Indioceanicola profundi: one gene and its partner. The protein of the gene in region 1 binds, or shares a complex with, the protein of each later gene. Links are inferred from orthologs where the notes say so. Each region holds a gene or a part of one and is shown in the gene's direction. Other genes may lie near its edges.

Region 1 (7,840 bases):
GCGCTTGAGGGTCCCGTTCCGGCCGCGCATGAGACCACAATGGATGTCTCCGCGCTGCCGGCTCCGACGTCCAACACCACGCGGGAAGAGTATGACGCCATTGTGGAGCGCGCGAAGGAGTATATCCGTGCCGGCGACATCTTCCAGGTGGTGCCGAGTCAGCGCTTCTCCGTGCCGTTCCAGCTTCCGGCATTCGCCCTGTACCGGGCCCTGCGGCGCCTGAACCCCTCCCCGTTCCTGTTCTTCCTTGATTTCGGCAATGTGGCGGTAGTCGGCTCCAGCCCGGAAATCCTGGTCCGGCTACGCGATAACACGGTCACCATCCGCCCGATCGCGGGCACTCGCCGCCGCGGCAAGGACGCGGCCGAGGACAAGGTGCTGGCCGAAGATCTGCTGTCCGATCCAAAGGAACTGGCTGAGCATCTCATGCTGCTCGACCTGGGCCGCAACGATGTGGGCCGTGTAGCAAAGACTGGGACCGTGCGGGTCACCGAGCGCTTCACCATCGAGTACTATTCCCACGTCATGCACATCGTCTCCAATGTGGAGGGAGAGGTCGATCCCAGCTTCACAGCTATCGATGCCCTGTCCGCCGGATTCCCGGCTGGAACCGTCTCCGGCGCGCCGAAAATCCGGGCTATGGAGATCATCGACGAGTTGGAGAAGACCCGTCGGGGCATCTATGGCGGCTGTATCGGCTATTTCGCCGCAAACGGGACCATGGATACCTGCATCGCCCTACGCACGGCGGTGATCAAGGACGGGACGATGTACGTGCAGGCCGGCGGCGGGGTTGTGGCGGACAGCGAGCCCGAGGCCGAATATCAGGAGACGGTGAGCAAAGCCAAGGCCCTGTTCAAGGCTGCCGAGGAAGCGGTGCGCTTCGCCGCCGAACGCCGGGAATCCGGGAACCTTTAACAGCACGGATAGCGGCATTCCGAATGCCTGCGGCACGCCGCTATCCGAAGCCTACCAACCTCTATGCCGCACCATTGAAGTCGAAGCCGGCATCCTCGATCGCTTCCCTCACCTCTTCCTCGGAGGCGGAACCTTCGACATGGACAATTCCGGCCTTCAAATCCACCAATGCGCGGGTGGAATTCGAGCGTCCCTCGATGGCGCGGCTGATGGCGTTGGCGCAACCATCGCAGGTCATGCCGCCGACCTTGTACGCAACACTCATTCCATTTCCTCCTGTGCGATTCCAGTTGTTCAACCGCTCAGGAGGCCGGGCGCTGCACCTTCGCCACGGCGCTGACTGGAACCAGTTGAAATCCCTTTTTCTCCAACGTCGGCAACCACGCCTCAAGGGCCGCGGCGGTCACGTCGTGCGGGTGACCAATGGCAATTGCGACGCCATTCTGCCGGGCAATGGCTTCGGTCCTGGCCAGGGCCTGCGCCAGGAAGGCCGGCGTCTGCTCATGATCCAGGAAGACGTCGCGGGCTGCCAGGGGCAGGCTGTGGTGGGAACCGATGCTGGCGACGGCGGATGCTCCCGTGGTGCGACTGTCCAGGAACAGCAGCCCGCGTTGCGCAAGCTCATCCAGCACAACGTTCATCCCTGCCGCATCGGCAGTAAAGCGGCTGCCCATGTGATTATTGATGCCGACATATCCATGGAAGGCAGACAGGCCGATTCCGAGCCGCCGCCGTATCTCCGCTTCGGGCAAGCCTGTCATCAGGGCATTCGGGCCGGGATCGTTGGGGCCGTCCGGCTGCATGGGCACATGCACGATCAACTCATGTCCCGCCTTACGTGCCGCCTCGGTCTGCACCGGCAGTTGCTTGGCGTAGGGAAGCCAAGCCAGGGTCAGGGGACCGGGCAGCTCCACGATCCGGCTACTCCGGCGCCGGTCCAGCCCCATATCGTCGATGACGATGACGATCCGTGGCCGCCCCTCGACCGGCGCCGGTTTCACCTGCTCCGGCTGACGTTCGGGTGCGGGCGGACGTAAGGCGGCAACCTGCTGCGCAGGCTTGGCCGCGGAAACCGGAGGCGGTTTCTGGGTCCCTGCCGCATCGTCTGCGGGCCGCGTCGGCTCCGCCTCACGGTGCTTCTCCGGTGCTGGTGCCGCGGCGCGTGGAGGTGACGGCGCTGGGCCGGGCCGGCTCACTGGCTGGGGGGGTATGGCGGTGGCGACGCGCGATGCCGGCGTGGACGCCGTTTCCGGACCAAGCCCTTCGCCGCCGAACAACGCGAGCACGACGACAAGGCCGGCAAACGCCAGCAGAGCGCCGATAGCGATCTTCTGCGATCCGGCGGAAGCACACTTACTGGACTTCGCTGGGCGGCGTTTCGGTGGCAGACGACGCGCGGTCATGAGTGACCGTCCGCGGAACCGCGGGAGCTGTGGCAGTCACGGCCGGTAGACAGCGTCTCCAGGATCGGACAGTCGGGACGCTCATCCCCGTGACACTGATCGATTAGGCGGGTCAGAGTGCCGCGCAGGCTGCGCAACTCTTCGATCCGCGCATCGACCTCCGCCACATGCCGTTCCGCCATCCGGCGCACATCGGCGGACGCGCGGTTGCGGTCCTGCCAGAGCGCCAGAAGGTCCGCTACCTCCTTCACCGAAAACCCAAGCGAGCGCGCACGGTGGATGAAGCGCAATGTCTCCACATCCTGGTCGCCATAGTCGCGGTATCCGTTCTCCCGCCGGCCGGCAGCCTGGATCAGCCCCACGCTCTCGTAATATCGGATGGTTTTGGCCGGAACGCCGGAGCGTTTGGCCGCGGTCCCGATGTTCATCGCCCCGCTCTTCCCCTTGCCATGCATCCAGTCATGCTACACGTGTGCATTAACCGCAAGGTTACGAGCCGGCGAACCTATGGAAATCACGGGGGTCTGCCTGTACCGTAGCCAGCCGCGACGCTTGGAATCCGTACGATGCTGCTTCTGATCGACAATTACGACAGCTTCACCTGGAACCTCGTCCACTATCTGGGCGAACTCGGGGCCGAAGTGGTCGTCCGCCGCAATGACTCGCTGGATGTGGCTGAAGCTTTGGCTATGCAGCCGGAAGGCATCGTGCTCTCACCTGGCCCCTGCGACCCGGACAAGGCCGGCATCTGCCTGCCGCTGATCGCCGCGGCGGCGGAGGCCCGGGTGCCGCTCATGGGCGTCTGCCTTGGTCACCAGGCAATCGGGCAGACCTTCGGCGGCAAAGTGGTGCGTGCACCGGTGCCGATGCATGGCAAAGTCAGCCCGGTGGTCCATCAGGGTCATGGCACGATGCGCGGACTGCCGAGCCCCTTCCGCGCTACCCGGTACCACTCCCTGATCGTTGAGCGAGAGACCCTCCCCGACTGCCTGGAGCCGGTAGCCGAGTTGGAGGATGGCATGATCATGGCCCTCATGCACAAGGAACTGCCGATCCATGGCGTGCAGTTCCATCCGGAAAGCATTGCGTCCGATCATGGGCACAAGATCCTGGACAATTTCCTGGACGTGACCCGCGGCGGACGCAACGTGGCGAGCCGCGCGTCCGGCGCTGCGGCCTGAGGCTTGCGATGACCGGAGATATGGGCGATTTCAAAGCCTTGCTGAGCAAGGTTGCCACGGGCGCACAGCTCACCGAGCAGGAGGCGGAGCACGCATTCGGCATCATCATGTCCGGCAATGCGACCCCGTCCCAAATGGGCGGGTTCCTGATGGCTCTGCGTGTGCGCGGCGAGACGGTAGAGGAGATCACCGGGGCCGCGCGCACTATGCGGGCCAAGGCGGTGCAGGTTGAAGCGCCGGCGGGCACCATCGATACCTGCGGCACCGGCGGCGATGCTGCCGGCACCTACAATATTTCCACGGCCGTGGCTTTCGTCGTCGCCGGAAGCGGTGTTCCGGTGGCCAAGCACGGCAACCGCGCAGTGTCCAGCAAGTCCGGCGCCGCCGACGTGCTCACGGCGCTGGGCGTGAATGTGGAGGCTGATTTCAGCCTTGTGCGGCATGCGTTATGGGAGGCCAATATCGGCTTCTTGATGGCTCCCCGCCATCACACCGCCATGCGCAACGTCGCTCCGACGCGGGTGGAGCTCGGAACGCGGACCATCTTCAACCTGATGGGTCCGCTGTCCAATCCCGCAGCTGCCAAGCGCCAGCTCCTGGGCGTCTTCGACGCCCGCTGGGTGGAGCCGATTGCGCAGGTGCTGCAGCGTCTGGGGTCGGAGGCGGCATGGGTTGTCCATGGCTCCGACGGACTGGACGAGATCACGACCACCGGCCCGACCAGCGTCGCCGCCCTGAAGGATGGACGGATCACTACTTTCCGGATCGTTCCGGAAGATGCAGGTCTGCCCCAGGCAAGTCCGGCGGATCTCCGCGGCGGGGATGCCGAAACCAACGCCGAAGCACTGCGCGCGATTCTTTCCGGAGCGGAAGGCGCCTATCGTGACATCGTCCTGCTGAACGCCGCCGCCGCCTTGATCGTCGCCGACAAGGCCGCCGACCTGAAGAGCGGCGTGGAGCTTGCCGCCCATTCCATCGCCAGCGGCGCCGCGCGCGCCGCGCTGGACCGGCTTATTGCCATCACCCATACGCAGGCAGTCGAAGAATGACCGCGCCCCGTCCGCCCGACGTGCTGGCCCGTATCTGCGCCCATAAGGCAGAGCATGTCGCCGCCTGCAAGGCGCGCCGATCCCTGGCCGACCTGGAAGCGCTGGCCCGCACACAGTCTGCTCCGCGCGGATTTGCCCAGGCATTGGAAAGATCGGTTGCCGAGGGTCGCTGGGCCCTGATCGCCGAGATCAAGAAGGCCAGCCCCAGCAAGGGCCTGATCCGCGCCGACTTCCACCCGGCGACGCTGGCCCGCGCGTACAAGGAGGGCGGCGCCACCTGCCTTTCTGTGCTCACCGATATTCCCTACTTCCAGGGCAATGACGGCTACCTTGCCGAGGCGCGGGACGCGGTGGACCTTCCGGCCCTCCGCAAGGATTTCATGATCGACCCCTACCAGGTCGTTGAAAGCCGTGTTCTGGGCGCGGACTGCATTCTGCTGATCATGGCCGCGCTCAGTGACGCACAGGCATCCGAGCTCCATGATGTCGCCGTGGCGCACGGTATGGACGTCCTGATTGAAGTTCACGATGCGGAGGAGATGGAGCGCGCCCTCAAGCTCCCTACCGGCCTGCTGGGCGTAAATAATCGGAATCTCAAGACCTTGTCTGTCGACCTTTCCACGACGGAGAAACTGGCCGTCATGGTTCCGGCCGGCCGCGCCTTGGTGGCGGAGAGCGGGATACATTCTCCAGACGACGTGACGCGTCTCGCGAAGGCGGGTGCCCGCCGCTTCCTGGTAGGTGAGAGTCTGATGTCGCAGCCCGATGTGGCCGCAGCGACCCGCACCCTCCTCTCCGCCAGCCTGCATGACGCGGCGTAAAGCAATGACAGACCAGCAGGATTCCCGCCTCACCCATTTCGACGCCCAGGGCAATGCCGCCATGGTGGACGTGTCCGCCAAGGATGAGACGGAGCGTGTGGCGACGGCGCGCGGTCGGGTCTCGATGCGGCCGGAAACCTTTGCGTTGATCCGTGACGGCGGAATGAAGAAGGGCGACGTGCTGGCTGTGGCGCGTCTGGCCGGCATCATGGCCGCCAAGAAGACCTCGGACCTGATCCCGCTCTGTCATCCGCTGGCCATCTCCAAGGCTGCGGTGGAGTTCGAGCTGGCTGAAGAGGACAGCGCAGTCGACATTGAAGCCACCGTGAAGCTGAAGGGCCGGACCGGCGTGGAGATGGAGGCGCTGACCGCTGTCAGCGTTGCTGCCCTTACCATCTACGACATGTGCAAGGCGGTGGACCGCTGGATGAGCATCGGTGACATACGTCTGGTCCACAAATCCGGCGGAAAGAGCGGCACCTGGAATGCCGCAGGTGCTACGGACGCCCCATGATTTCCGTCGCGGAGGCCCGTGCCCGCATCCTTGCCCAGGCTCGGCTTCTCCCGGCGGAGCAGGTGGCCCTCCCCGACGCGCTCGACAGGGTGCTTGCTGCGGATGTCGTCGCCCGACTCTCACAGCCTCCCGCGGATGTCTCCGCCATGGACGGCTGGGCTGTCAGGACGGCGGATATTTCCGTTCTTCCGGTGACTCTGCGCCGCATTGGAGAATCTCCTGCCGGCCGGCCCTTCACGGGGTCAGTCGGCCCCGGCGAGGCGGTACGCATCTTCACCGGCGGCCAGATCCCCGCCGGCGCGGACACGGTCGTCATCCAGGAGGATTGTGAGGAACTGGGCGGCAGCGTCGTGATCCGGGAAGGCTCCGGTCCTGGACGGTGGATACGTAAGGAGGGGCTGGATTTCCGGCAGGGAAATATCGGCTTGAGGACGGGCCAACGTGTCGGCGTCCGTGGGCTGGCCTTGGCGGCCGCCATGAACGTGCCCTGGCTGATGGTCCGCCGCCGCCCGCGCGTCGCTATTCTGGCCACCGGGGATGAGGTGAACATGCCCGGTGAGCCGCTGGGACCAGGGCAGATTGTCAGTTCCAACGGCCTTACCCTGGCCGCCCTCGTCCGCCGCAGTGGAGGCGAACCCGTGGATTTGGGCGTTGCCCGCGATACGCCGGACAGCTTGCTCGAGCATATGCGGGGCGCTGCCGGATGCGATCTTCTGCTGACGACCGGGGGCGTTTCCGTCGGAGAACATGATCTGGTCAGGGGCGTTCTCGGCACCCAGGGAATGGAACTGGATTTCTGGAAAATCGCCCTTCGCCCCGGCAAGCCCCTGATGTTCGGCCGCATTAGCGAGATGCCGGTCATCGGCCTACCCGGCAATCCGGTCTCGTCCCTGGTCTGTTCCGTTCTATTCGCCCGTCCGCTGCTCATGGCCATGCAGGGCTTGGCCGAGACCGGGCCCGTGACCCGTCGCGCCCGGTTGGGTGCGGACCTGCCGGCGAATGACCGACGGGAGGATTACATGCGGGCAACGTCGCAGCGCGATAGCGATGGAACGGACATCGCGACCCCCTTCCCGCAGCAGGACAGCAGCATGCTGAGCAGGCTTGCCGCGGCAGACTGCCTGATCGTCCGCCCTCCACTCGCCCCGGCAGCTCCTGCCGGTTCGGAAGCCGTCATCATCCCCCTCGACGATCTGTGACCCGAACGATGCTGAGCCGTCCGGGGTAGTTCAAGCAGCCGCCCTTGACGAACGTTGCGAACAAGACTAGAACAGAGGCGGTACATTCCAGGTTTGTTCTAGATTTTGTGGTCCACCGGCCGGGAGAGGCGAAATGCTGACACGCAAGCAACAGGAGCTGCTGCTTTTTATTCATGAGCGGCTGCAGGCCGGCGGCGTGTCTCCCTCCTTCGATGAAATGAAGGATGCCCTTGGGCTCAAGTCCAAGTCCGGCATTCACCGCCTGATCACCGGTCTGGAGGAGCGCGGCTTTATCCGCCGCCTCCCCCACCGCGCTCGCGCGCTGGAAGTGACCCGTCTTCCGGACCAGGTGGCTTCTCCCGCATCAAAGGCAGAGACGACGCCGAAATTCCGTCCCAACGTCATCCGCGGCGACTTCCGTGGGGCTCTGACCGGCCGGGAAAGCCAGCCAGAGGCGGAGGCCGTTTCGCTTCCACTCTACGGCCGCATCGCCGCCGGTCTCCCCATCGAGGCGCTGCGAGATAATTCGAGCAGCATCGATATCCCCGCAGCCATGCTCGCCACGGGAGAGCATTACGCGCTGGAGGTTGCGGGCGATTCGATGATCGAGGCCGGAATCATGGATGGAGACACTGTCATCATCCAGCGCTGCGACACGGCAGAGAACGGTTCCGTCGTCGTGGCGCTTGTGGATGAGAACGAGGTCACGTTGAAGCGGCTGCGCCGCAAGGGCAACTCGATCGCGCTGGAACCCG
Region 2 (7,951 bases), 630 kb from region 1 along the record:
ACCGTCAAGGGCCAGGACCATCCCTGGGTCAGCCGGGGCGGGTTGAAGCTGGTGAAGGCGCTGGATCATTTCGGGATCGATCCAACCGGACTGACCGCCATCGACGTCGGCGCTTCCACCGGCGGCTTCACCGACGTGCTGCTGAGCCGCGGCGCGGCCAAGGTCTATGCCGTGGATGTGGGCCATGGGCAACTGGCCTGGAAGCTGCGGGAAGACCCCCGCGTCGTGGTGATGGAGAAGACGAATGCCCGCCATCTGACGGCGGAGCAGATACCGGAACCGCTGGACATGGTGGTCTGCGATGCCAGCTTCATCGGGCTGGAGACGGTGCTGCCCGCGGCCCTGGACCTGACCCGGCCCGGCGCGTGGCTGGCGGCCCTGATCAAACCGCAGTTCGAGGTCGGCAAGGGCCGCGTCGGCAAGGGCGGGGTGGTGCGGGAGCCGGAGCTTCACCAGGAGGTCTGCGACCGCATCCAGGCTTGGCTGGCGGCCCGGCCCGGCTGGATCGTGCTGGGCATCACGGAAAGCCCGATCACCGGCCCGGAGGGAAATAAGGAATTTCTTATTTGCGGTCGCCGAACCGCGTGAGGGGGGCCGTCCTATCCTGTTGGCTGTCGCCGAACAAGCAATTACAGGAGCTTGGCACGATGAACAGCAACCGTGGCGACGACCGCCGGGACAAGGCGACGGAGCGGGAAAAGCGCCTGACCCGGAGTGGACTGGGCGCTGGGGACAGCGATCCGACCCGCACCCGCGTCGCCGGCACCATGATGGACCCGCTGGCCGAACCGGCCCCGCGCGAGGGCGGCGGCCGGGGCGAGCATCCCGGCGCGCCGAATCCGCCGGCCACCCCGCCCCACGCGGATGCCGCGCCGGGCGTCGATCTGGCGAAGACCTCGTCCCGCGATGCGGCGGGAGGCGGGGACGAGGTGGCGCGCAATCAGGGCTCCATGGGCCGCCGCAACACCCCGTCGGAGACCAAGCCGATCGGCTGAATGACCGTACTTTCAAGGATGGGAGCCGGCGTGACCGGCTCCCCCCATCCGGACGGTTCCGTCAGAGACCCTGGCCGGTGATGGAAACGGGACGCATCATCACGATGGTCTCCTCCGGCGAGGGGGCAGCGAGCCAGGGGGCCAGGGTCTTCATCACCGGCCGCGCCCCTACCAGCACATCGCCGAAGGATCGGCTCAGCAGTCCCGCGGCGATGTCGGCGCGGACGTCGCCGCTGATCAGGTCCATGACATAGGCGAACTGGCTCTTGCTCTCCGGAAAGAGGAGGGTGCGAACCGGCGCGTCGGGGGCCAGCCCCATCACCTCGCGGAGCTGGGCCAGGGCCACGTCGTAGCCGCCCAGCGCATCCACCAGTCCGATCTCCTGCGCCTGCCGGCCGGTATAGACCCGACCGCGCGCGATCTCCTGCACCTTCTCCAGCGGAAGCTTGCGGCCGTTGGCGACGCCGGCGGTGAAGCGGGCGTAGATGTCGTCCAGCATGACGTTCAGCCGCTCCTGCTCGCTCTCGCTGAAGGACGAGTTGGAGGACCACATGCCGGCATTGGCCCCGACCTCGATCCGGGCGGTGCCGACGCCGGCCCATTCCTGAAGTCCGCTGGTCACCAGCTTGCCGTACAGCACGCCGATGGAGCCCGTCAGGGTTCCGGGCTGGGCCACGATGCGGTCGGCGTCCATGGCGACCCAGTAGCCGCCGGAACCGGCCACGTCGCCCATCGAGATCACCACCGGCTTGCCGGCCTCGCGGGCCCTCTGCACGGCGCGGCGCACCACCTCCGACCCGACGGGGGAGCCGCCGGGGCTGTCCACCCGGAACAGGATGCCGCGGACACTCTCATTCTCCACCGCCTTGTCGAATGCCTCCGCGATGCTGGCGGGGCCGAAGCTCTGTTCACCCGACAGCGGGTCCACGTTTCCTTCGCCGCGGTAGATCGGGCCGGAGCCGATGATCACCGCCACGGCGGGCGCGTCGGACGGCGGCGTGGGATCGGCGATGCCGGCATAATCCAGCAGGTCCATCTCCTCCGGCGCCGGCCCGTCGCCGCTGGTGAAGGCGCGGTCCATGGCGGTCTGGGTCAGCTCGTCATAATAGGCCAGCCGGTCGATGAGCTTGAACTCCAGAGCCTCACGGTCCAGCAGCGGCGCCCGGTCGACGGCGGCCCGCACCCCTTCCGCATCGAGGTTCCGGGAGCTGGCGACGCCGGCCACCCATTGGTCGAAGAGATCGCCGATCAGGGAGGCCGTCATCTCCTGGTTGGCCTGGGTCGGCTCCCGCTCCATGAAGGTCTCGGCGGCGGTCTTGTACTCATGCCGCTTGGCGAATTCCGGCTGGACGTAGATCTTTTCCAGCGTGCCGCCATAGACCTGCAGCTCCGCCGCGATGCCGTTGACGCCCAGCGTGCCCACCGGCTGCATCCAGACCTCGTCGAAGGCGGAAGCCAGATAGTAGCTGAGCATCCCGGAACCTGCTTCGCCGAAGCTTTCGGAATGGATCAGGGCGAACTTGCCGCTCTGCCGGAAGCGGCCGACGGCGTCGCGCAGCTCCTGGGTCGCGCCCCAGCCCACGGTGGAGTCGCCGATGCGGCCGACCAGCCCCTTGACGCGATCATCCTTTGCCGCCCGGTCGATGGCCGCCACCAGCTCCCGCACAGTGGGATTGTGCCCGCCGAGCAGGCCGGCCAGCGGGTCCTCCGGCGTCTTTTCCAGCAGCGGAGTCTCAAAATCGAATTCGAGCACGACGCGCTCCGGCACTTCCGGCGCTCCGGGGGCGAAGGCCCACAGGGCCGCCACCATCCCGCCGAACAGCAGCACGACGAGGAAGCCTACGACCGCGAAAATCCTGACGATGATCCGCATCATGAAGGACGAACTCTCCTGACGGTTGGCGCGGGGAAAGACCCCGGCGCGCGCAGAATGGAGTAAGCCGGAGCAGTTTTCCATCCTGGCATGCGACTGCGCGACGACAGGCGCCGGGAGGCCCGTTGTTGGGCGGGCCGCATCCGTCTATGGTCCCGGCCATGAGTCCGCAGCCCGTCATCCTGCCGATCCCGGCCGCCGATCCGGCCGCCGCCTTCGCCGCCCTGGCGGGGGAGGCTGGCGCTATCCTGTTGGACGGGGCCGCTGCGGAGGATCCGGGCCGGGCACGGTATTCCTATATCTGCGCCGCTCCTGAAGCCTGGCTGGATGTCCGGGGCGGCCGGGTGCTGCTGGACGGCCGCCCTGTGGAAGGAGAGCCCTTCTCCCTTCTGGAGCAGCTGCTCGGCCCGCGGCGGGCGGCGGTGCCGGGGCTGCCGCCGTTCCAGGGCGGCCTTGCCGGATATCTGGGATACGAATTGGGTGGTTGGCTGGAGCGGCTGCCGGAGCCGCAGTCGGTCGGGCTTGACCTCCCGGACATGGCGGTCGGCCTGTACGACACGGTGGCGGCTTTTGACCATGTGGCGGGCGATGCCTGGGTGATCGCCCATGGGCCGGAGGCGGAACGGCGTGCGCAGACGATGGCCGGACGGCTGGCCGCCGGGTGGGACCTGCACCAGACGCCGACCGACCGCGCCCTGCTCTCCGGGCCGGGATGGCGGGCGGAGATGACGCCCGATGACTACCGCGCCGCGGTGGGAAGAGTGCTGGATTATATCCAGGCCGGCGACATCTATCAGGCCAACCTGACGCAGCGCTTCCTGGGCAGGCTGTCGCCGGGAGCCACGGCCTGGGACGCCTATCTGCGCCTGCGGCCCCGGACGGCGGCCCCATTCTCCGCCTTTCTGGAGCTGGGGGAGGGGCGGGCGCTGGCGTCGGGCTCCCCGGAACGGTTCCTGAACCTGTCCGCCGAGGGGCGGATCGAGACCCGTCCGATCAAGGGCACCCGCCCGCGCGGAGCCACGCCGGACGAGGATGCCGCCCTGGCAGACGAGCTGCGGGGCAGCGAAAAGGACCGGGCGGAGAACCTGATGATCGTGGACCTGCTGCGCAACGACCTGTCGCGCGTGGCGGAGATCGGCAGCGTGCGGGTGCCGAGCCTGTGGGCGCTGGAGAGCTACCGTACCGTCCATCACCTGAGCAGCGTGGTGGAGGCGCGGCTGCAGCCCGGCCTGGGGCCGGTGGACCTGCTGCGGGCGGCCTTCCCCGGCGGCTCCATCACCGGCGCGCCGAAGATCCGGGCCATGGAGATCATCCGGGAACTGGAGCCGGCGCGGCGCGGCGCCTATTGCGGGTCCGTCGTCTGGATCGGGCGCGACGGGGCGATGGACAGCTCCATCGTCATCCGCACCTTGGCTGTTTCCGGCGGGTGGGTGCAGGCGCAGGCCGGCGGCGGCATCGTCGCCGACAGCGAGCCGGAGGCGGAGTACCATGAGTGCCTGACCAAGGCGCGCGCCCTGCTGACTGCGCTCGACCCCGACATGGCCTGGCCGCCGGCTGCCGGCCATCCCGAAGGGCTGGAGGCAGCGGAATGAGCGTGCTGTGGCTGGGACAAGGGCTGGTCGACAGCGCCGAAGCGCGGATCGATCCCGCCGACCGGGGGCTGCTGCTGGGCGACGGGCTGTTCGAGACCATGCGCATGGATGGCGGGACCGTGCAGCGACTCGAGGCCCATCTGGCCCGGCTCCGCCAGGGGGCGGATATCATCGGCCTGCCGGTGCCCCTGACGGACGATGCCCTGGTAGATGCGCTGGGAGAGGTGGCGAAGGCGAATGGACTGACGGATTGCGCCCTGCGCCTGACGCTGACCGCCGGGACCGGGCCGCGCGGATTGCTGCGGGCGGAACCGCCGCGACCGACTTTGATGATCGCCGCCGCTCCCCTGCCGCCGCCGCCCGGGCCGGCGGTGCTGGCGGTCGCTACATGCACGCGGCGGAACGAGCATTCTCCGGTGTCCCGCATCAAAAGTATTAACTATCTCGATGGCATCATGGCGCGGCGGGAGGCGCAGGCGCTGGGCGCCGACGATGCCGTGCTGATGAACACGGCGGGGAGGGTTGCGGAGGCGAGCGCCGCCAACATCTTCCTTCTGCTGGATTGCGGATGGGTTACGCCGCGCGTGGAAGAGGGGGCGCTGCCCGGCACCATGCGTGCGGCGATGATCGGGGCCTGGAACGCCGAGGAGCGGGCGGTCAGCGTGCAGGACCTCCGCCGTGCCGACGCGATCGTACTGACCAGCGCCTTGGGCGTGCGTGAGGTGAAGGGGCTTCTTCCCGCGGCGGATTGAGACTTTCCGGACCCTGTCCGGCGCACTAGTGTAGGACGGATTTTACGTTTGATTACAGCGGCTCGGAGAGGTTCCGGAGTGGGGCGGGGTTCGAAATCGATGTGGAGACGCTTCGCCGGCCTGTCGGCAGCGCTGCAACTCCTATCGGCGCTCCTTCTCGCCCCGCTCCCCGCAATGGCCTCGGGCGATCCGATGGCGTCGGGAATGCTGACAAGACTCACCGTGGTTTCCACGCTCCAGCGGGAGAACATGCGGCCGTTCAAGGAGGCGTTCGAGGCCGAGAACCCCGACATCCGCCTGACCATGCGCACCCTCGGCAATGGCACCGTCACTGATGCCCTGATGGCCCAGGCGGAGGTGGCGGATGGGATCGACGTGATCTGGGGCCTGTCAGCCGCTTCGATGATCCTGCTGCGGGATGCCGGCCTGCTGCTTCCCTACACGCCCTCGGGCGCTGAGCGGGTCGAGGTCCGGTTCAAGGATGCGAGAGTACCAGCCGCCTGGGTCGGCGGCGGCATCTGGACCACGGCGCTGTGCGCCGCGACGGGGCTGGGCGACAGGTTGCCAGCGGCCTGGAGCGACCTGACGCATCCGTCCTGGCGCGGCCGGATCGCCATGCCCAGCCCGGTGAGCAGCGGCGTGGGCATGGCCCTCGTGGGCGGCTGGCTTCTCAGCATGGGAGAGGAGCGTGCCTGGGCCTTCATGGATGCGCTGCACGAGAACATGGTGGTCTATACGCAGGAAGGCAGCAAGGCCTGCCGCATGGTCTCGACCGGCGCCATCGATATCGGCCTGTCCTTCGATTACCGGGCGACCCATACCAAGGCCCAGACCAAGGCCGTGGTGCCGGTGTTTCCTGATGGTCTCGGCTGGGATGTCAGCGCTGCCGCCATCCTGACGACAACGAAAAATGCGGACGCGGCGCGCCGCTTCGCCGACTGGTCCGCCAGCGACCGTGCCCGCCGCTTCTATGCCGACGCGCTCGACTTCTCCATGGTTGCCAGCGGTGAGGTGAACCGGGAGCTTCCCGATCTTCCGCCCGACCTCGCGAAGCGGCTGGCCCCGATGGACTTCACCTGGCTCGCCGCCAACCGGGAGCGGATCATCGCCACCTGGATCAAGCGCTATGGCACCAAAATGGAAGCGCCAGCCGCCGAATAGGTGCAGGTCCGCGGCTGGTTTCAGGTGCGGGCGCGGGGAAGTTCAATGATGAATTCGGCTCCCTGTCCTGGATCGCTTCGGCAACCGATACGGCCGCCGAACAAGCCGATGGCGCGTCGCGCAAAGGCAAGGCCGATGCCGGCGCCACCGGACCGGCCGGAATGGAAAGGTTCGAAGATGCGGGCCAGGTCCGCCGGAGCTATGCCGATGCCGTTGTCCCGGACGTGAAGGCGGTTGTCCCGCTCGCCGGCCCGAAGGCGGATTTGCAGGACGGGGGAAGCGCCGCAACCAAGCCAGTGCTTTTCAGAAAGGGCGCGCAGGCCGTTCTTGACTCAGGATGTCCGAACCGACATAGGTAAAGTCGCATTCCGCCGGTTCCCAGCGGACCAGCTCCCGCTCGCCCGGGCGGAAGGGATAGGCGTCCAGCGCGGCTGAGACCGTGCCGGACATGCTGTGCGGGGCGAAATTGCGGCTGTCCAGCCGGTCGCCGGCGATGTTGGCCAGCAGCGTGTCGATGACCGTATTGAAATGGGCGGCGTGGCGGATAATGCGTTCCAACGCCTGCCCGGTCTGGCTCCGCCCACCGGCGGCCATGTCCGATCCTGCCGGCGGCGTCCAGCCCTGCGCCAGCGCCCAGGCCCGTGCGGCTTCCAGCTCGGCGATATCCTCCCGCAGCCCCTCGGCGTCCAGCCGGATGCCCAGGAGCGGCGTGCGCATCTCGTGGGCGATCGAGCCGCTGACCGCCGCCACTGCCCGCATCCGCTCCGCCGTCAAATCTTCAATGGCGTCCTCGTTGTATTTGTAGACGACGGCTCCGACCAGCGCGTAGGCCAGGATGGGAAGATAGGCCAGGTGCGCGATGCCGAATTCCGCCCGCTCGGCCGTCAGCAGATAGGCGGCGATCCCGAGCCCCGTGCCGACGACCAACGCTGCAAGCATGTTGCGCAGGTCCAGGAGCAGAATCAGATAAAGGACGGAGCAGACGGCCGAAGCCATCCAGACGGCGTTCATGCCGTTCATCAGCGCCATGTAGGTGAAGAAGAACGGCAGGCAGAAGACGATCAGGGCGTAACAATAGACCGGCGCCGCCTGCTCCACAGCCGCCCTGTAAGGTCCGCGGTAATACAGCATCCCCCAGTAGAGCAGGCAGGCCGCACTCCCCACCAATCGCAGCCAAAAATTTTCATAAGGCTGCGGAAAGACGTTGGCCCAGGTGAAGAAGTATATTGGGAATCCGAGCGCGCCGACGATAACCGCATTCTTCGATTTCAGAAGAATGCTCCCGAACCGCGGTGTCTCCTGCATCGCCCATGGCTGCTTGATATCGTCCGATTCCGCTGATTTCGGCATGCCGCACGCTGGTTCGAGTAGAGGTCCCTGCTTTGGCAATCATACCGGACATCCGCCCGCCGGCCATCGCATCCAGCGAAGGCTATATTCTTTTAACAGGATTACTGGTGGTTGCGGGAATGTTGCCCGACATGTAGAAGTCTAAGAAGTTCCTTCCGGGAGGGTGCCATGGCGGGTGGGGGATGTGGTCGTCCTGGCGCAATTCCGCCCTACTGGCACCCGACCACG

The links.
Region 2: the proteins of DOL89_RS06530 (region 1) and pabB are in contact, whole or in part, in a solved structure (PDB 8RP0), measured with the Escherichia coli proteins. The link is inferred for Indioceanicola profundi from one-to-one orthologs.

The regions. Positions count from the first base shown.
Region 1 is NZ_CP030126.1:1,373,006-1,380,845, forward strand. The notes cover bases 1,913-4,694. They hold DOL89_RS06530 (anthranilate synthase component II), read left to right. Parts: upstream 1,913-2,887; coding sequence 2,888-3,502; downstream 3,503-4,694. Other genes in these bases: DOL89_RS25475 (divergent polysaccharide deacetylase family protein), read right to left, coding at 1,913-1,919; cueR (Cu(I)-responsive transcriptional regulator), read right to left, coding at 2,318-2,749; trpD (anthranilate phosphoribosyltransferase), read left to right, coding at 3,511-4,551; trpC (indole-3-glycerol phosphate synthase TrpC), read left to right, coding at 4,548-4,694. Also shown: trpE (anthranilate synthase component I), read left to right, coding at 1-918; DOL89_RS06515 (heavy-metal-associated domain-containing protein), read right to left, coding at 980-1,183; more of DOL89_RS25475, read right to left, coding at 1,221-1,912; more of trpC, read left to right, coding at 4,695-5,372; cyclic pyranopterin monophosphate synthase MoaC, read left to right, coding at 5,377-5,886; DOL89_RS06550 (molybdopterin molybdotransferase MoeA), read left to right, coding at 5,883-7,085; transcriptional repressor LexA, read left to right, coding at 7,219-7,840. UniProt on the Escherichia coli protein: Part of a heterodimeric complex that catalyzes the two-step biosynthesis of 4-amino-4-deoxychorismate (ADC), a precursor of p-aminobenzoate (PABA) and tetrahydrofolate.
Region 2 is NZ_CP030126.1:2,006,576-2,014,526, reverse strand. Bases 2,352-5,244 are described here. They hold pabB (aminodeoxychorismate synthase component I), read left to right. Parts: upstream 2,352-3,029; coding sequence 3,030-4,460; downstream 4,461-5,244. Other genes in these bases: DOL89_RS09590 (aminotransferase class IV), read left to right, coding at 4,457-5,212; sppA (signal peptide peptidase SppA), read right to left, coding at 2,352-2,871. Outside these bases: DOL89_RS09610 (TlyA family RNA methyltransferase), read left to right, coding at 1-588; DOL89_RS09605 (hypothetical protein), read left to right, coding at 648-995; more of sppA, read right to left, coding at 1,057-2,351; DOL89_RS09585 (extracellular solute-binding protein), read left to right, coding at 5,417-6,373; DOL89_RS26010 (sensor histidine kinase), read right to left, coding at 6,394-6,636; DOL89_RS09575 (hypothetical protein), read right to left, coding at 6,677-7,537; DOL89_RS09570 (response regulator), read left to right, coding at 7,892-7,951. UniProt on the Escherichia coli protein: Part of a heterodimeric complex that catalyzes the two-step biosynthesis of 4-amino-4-deoxychorismate (ADC), a precursor of p-aminobenzoate (PABA) and tetrahydrofolate.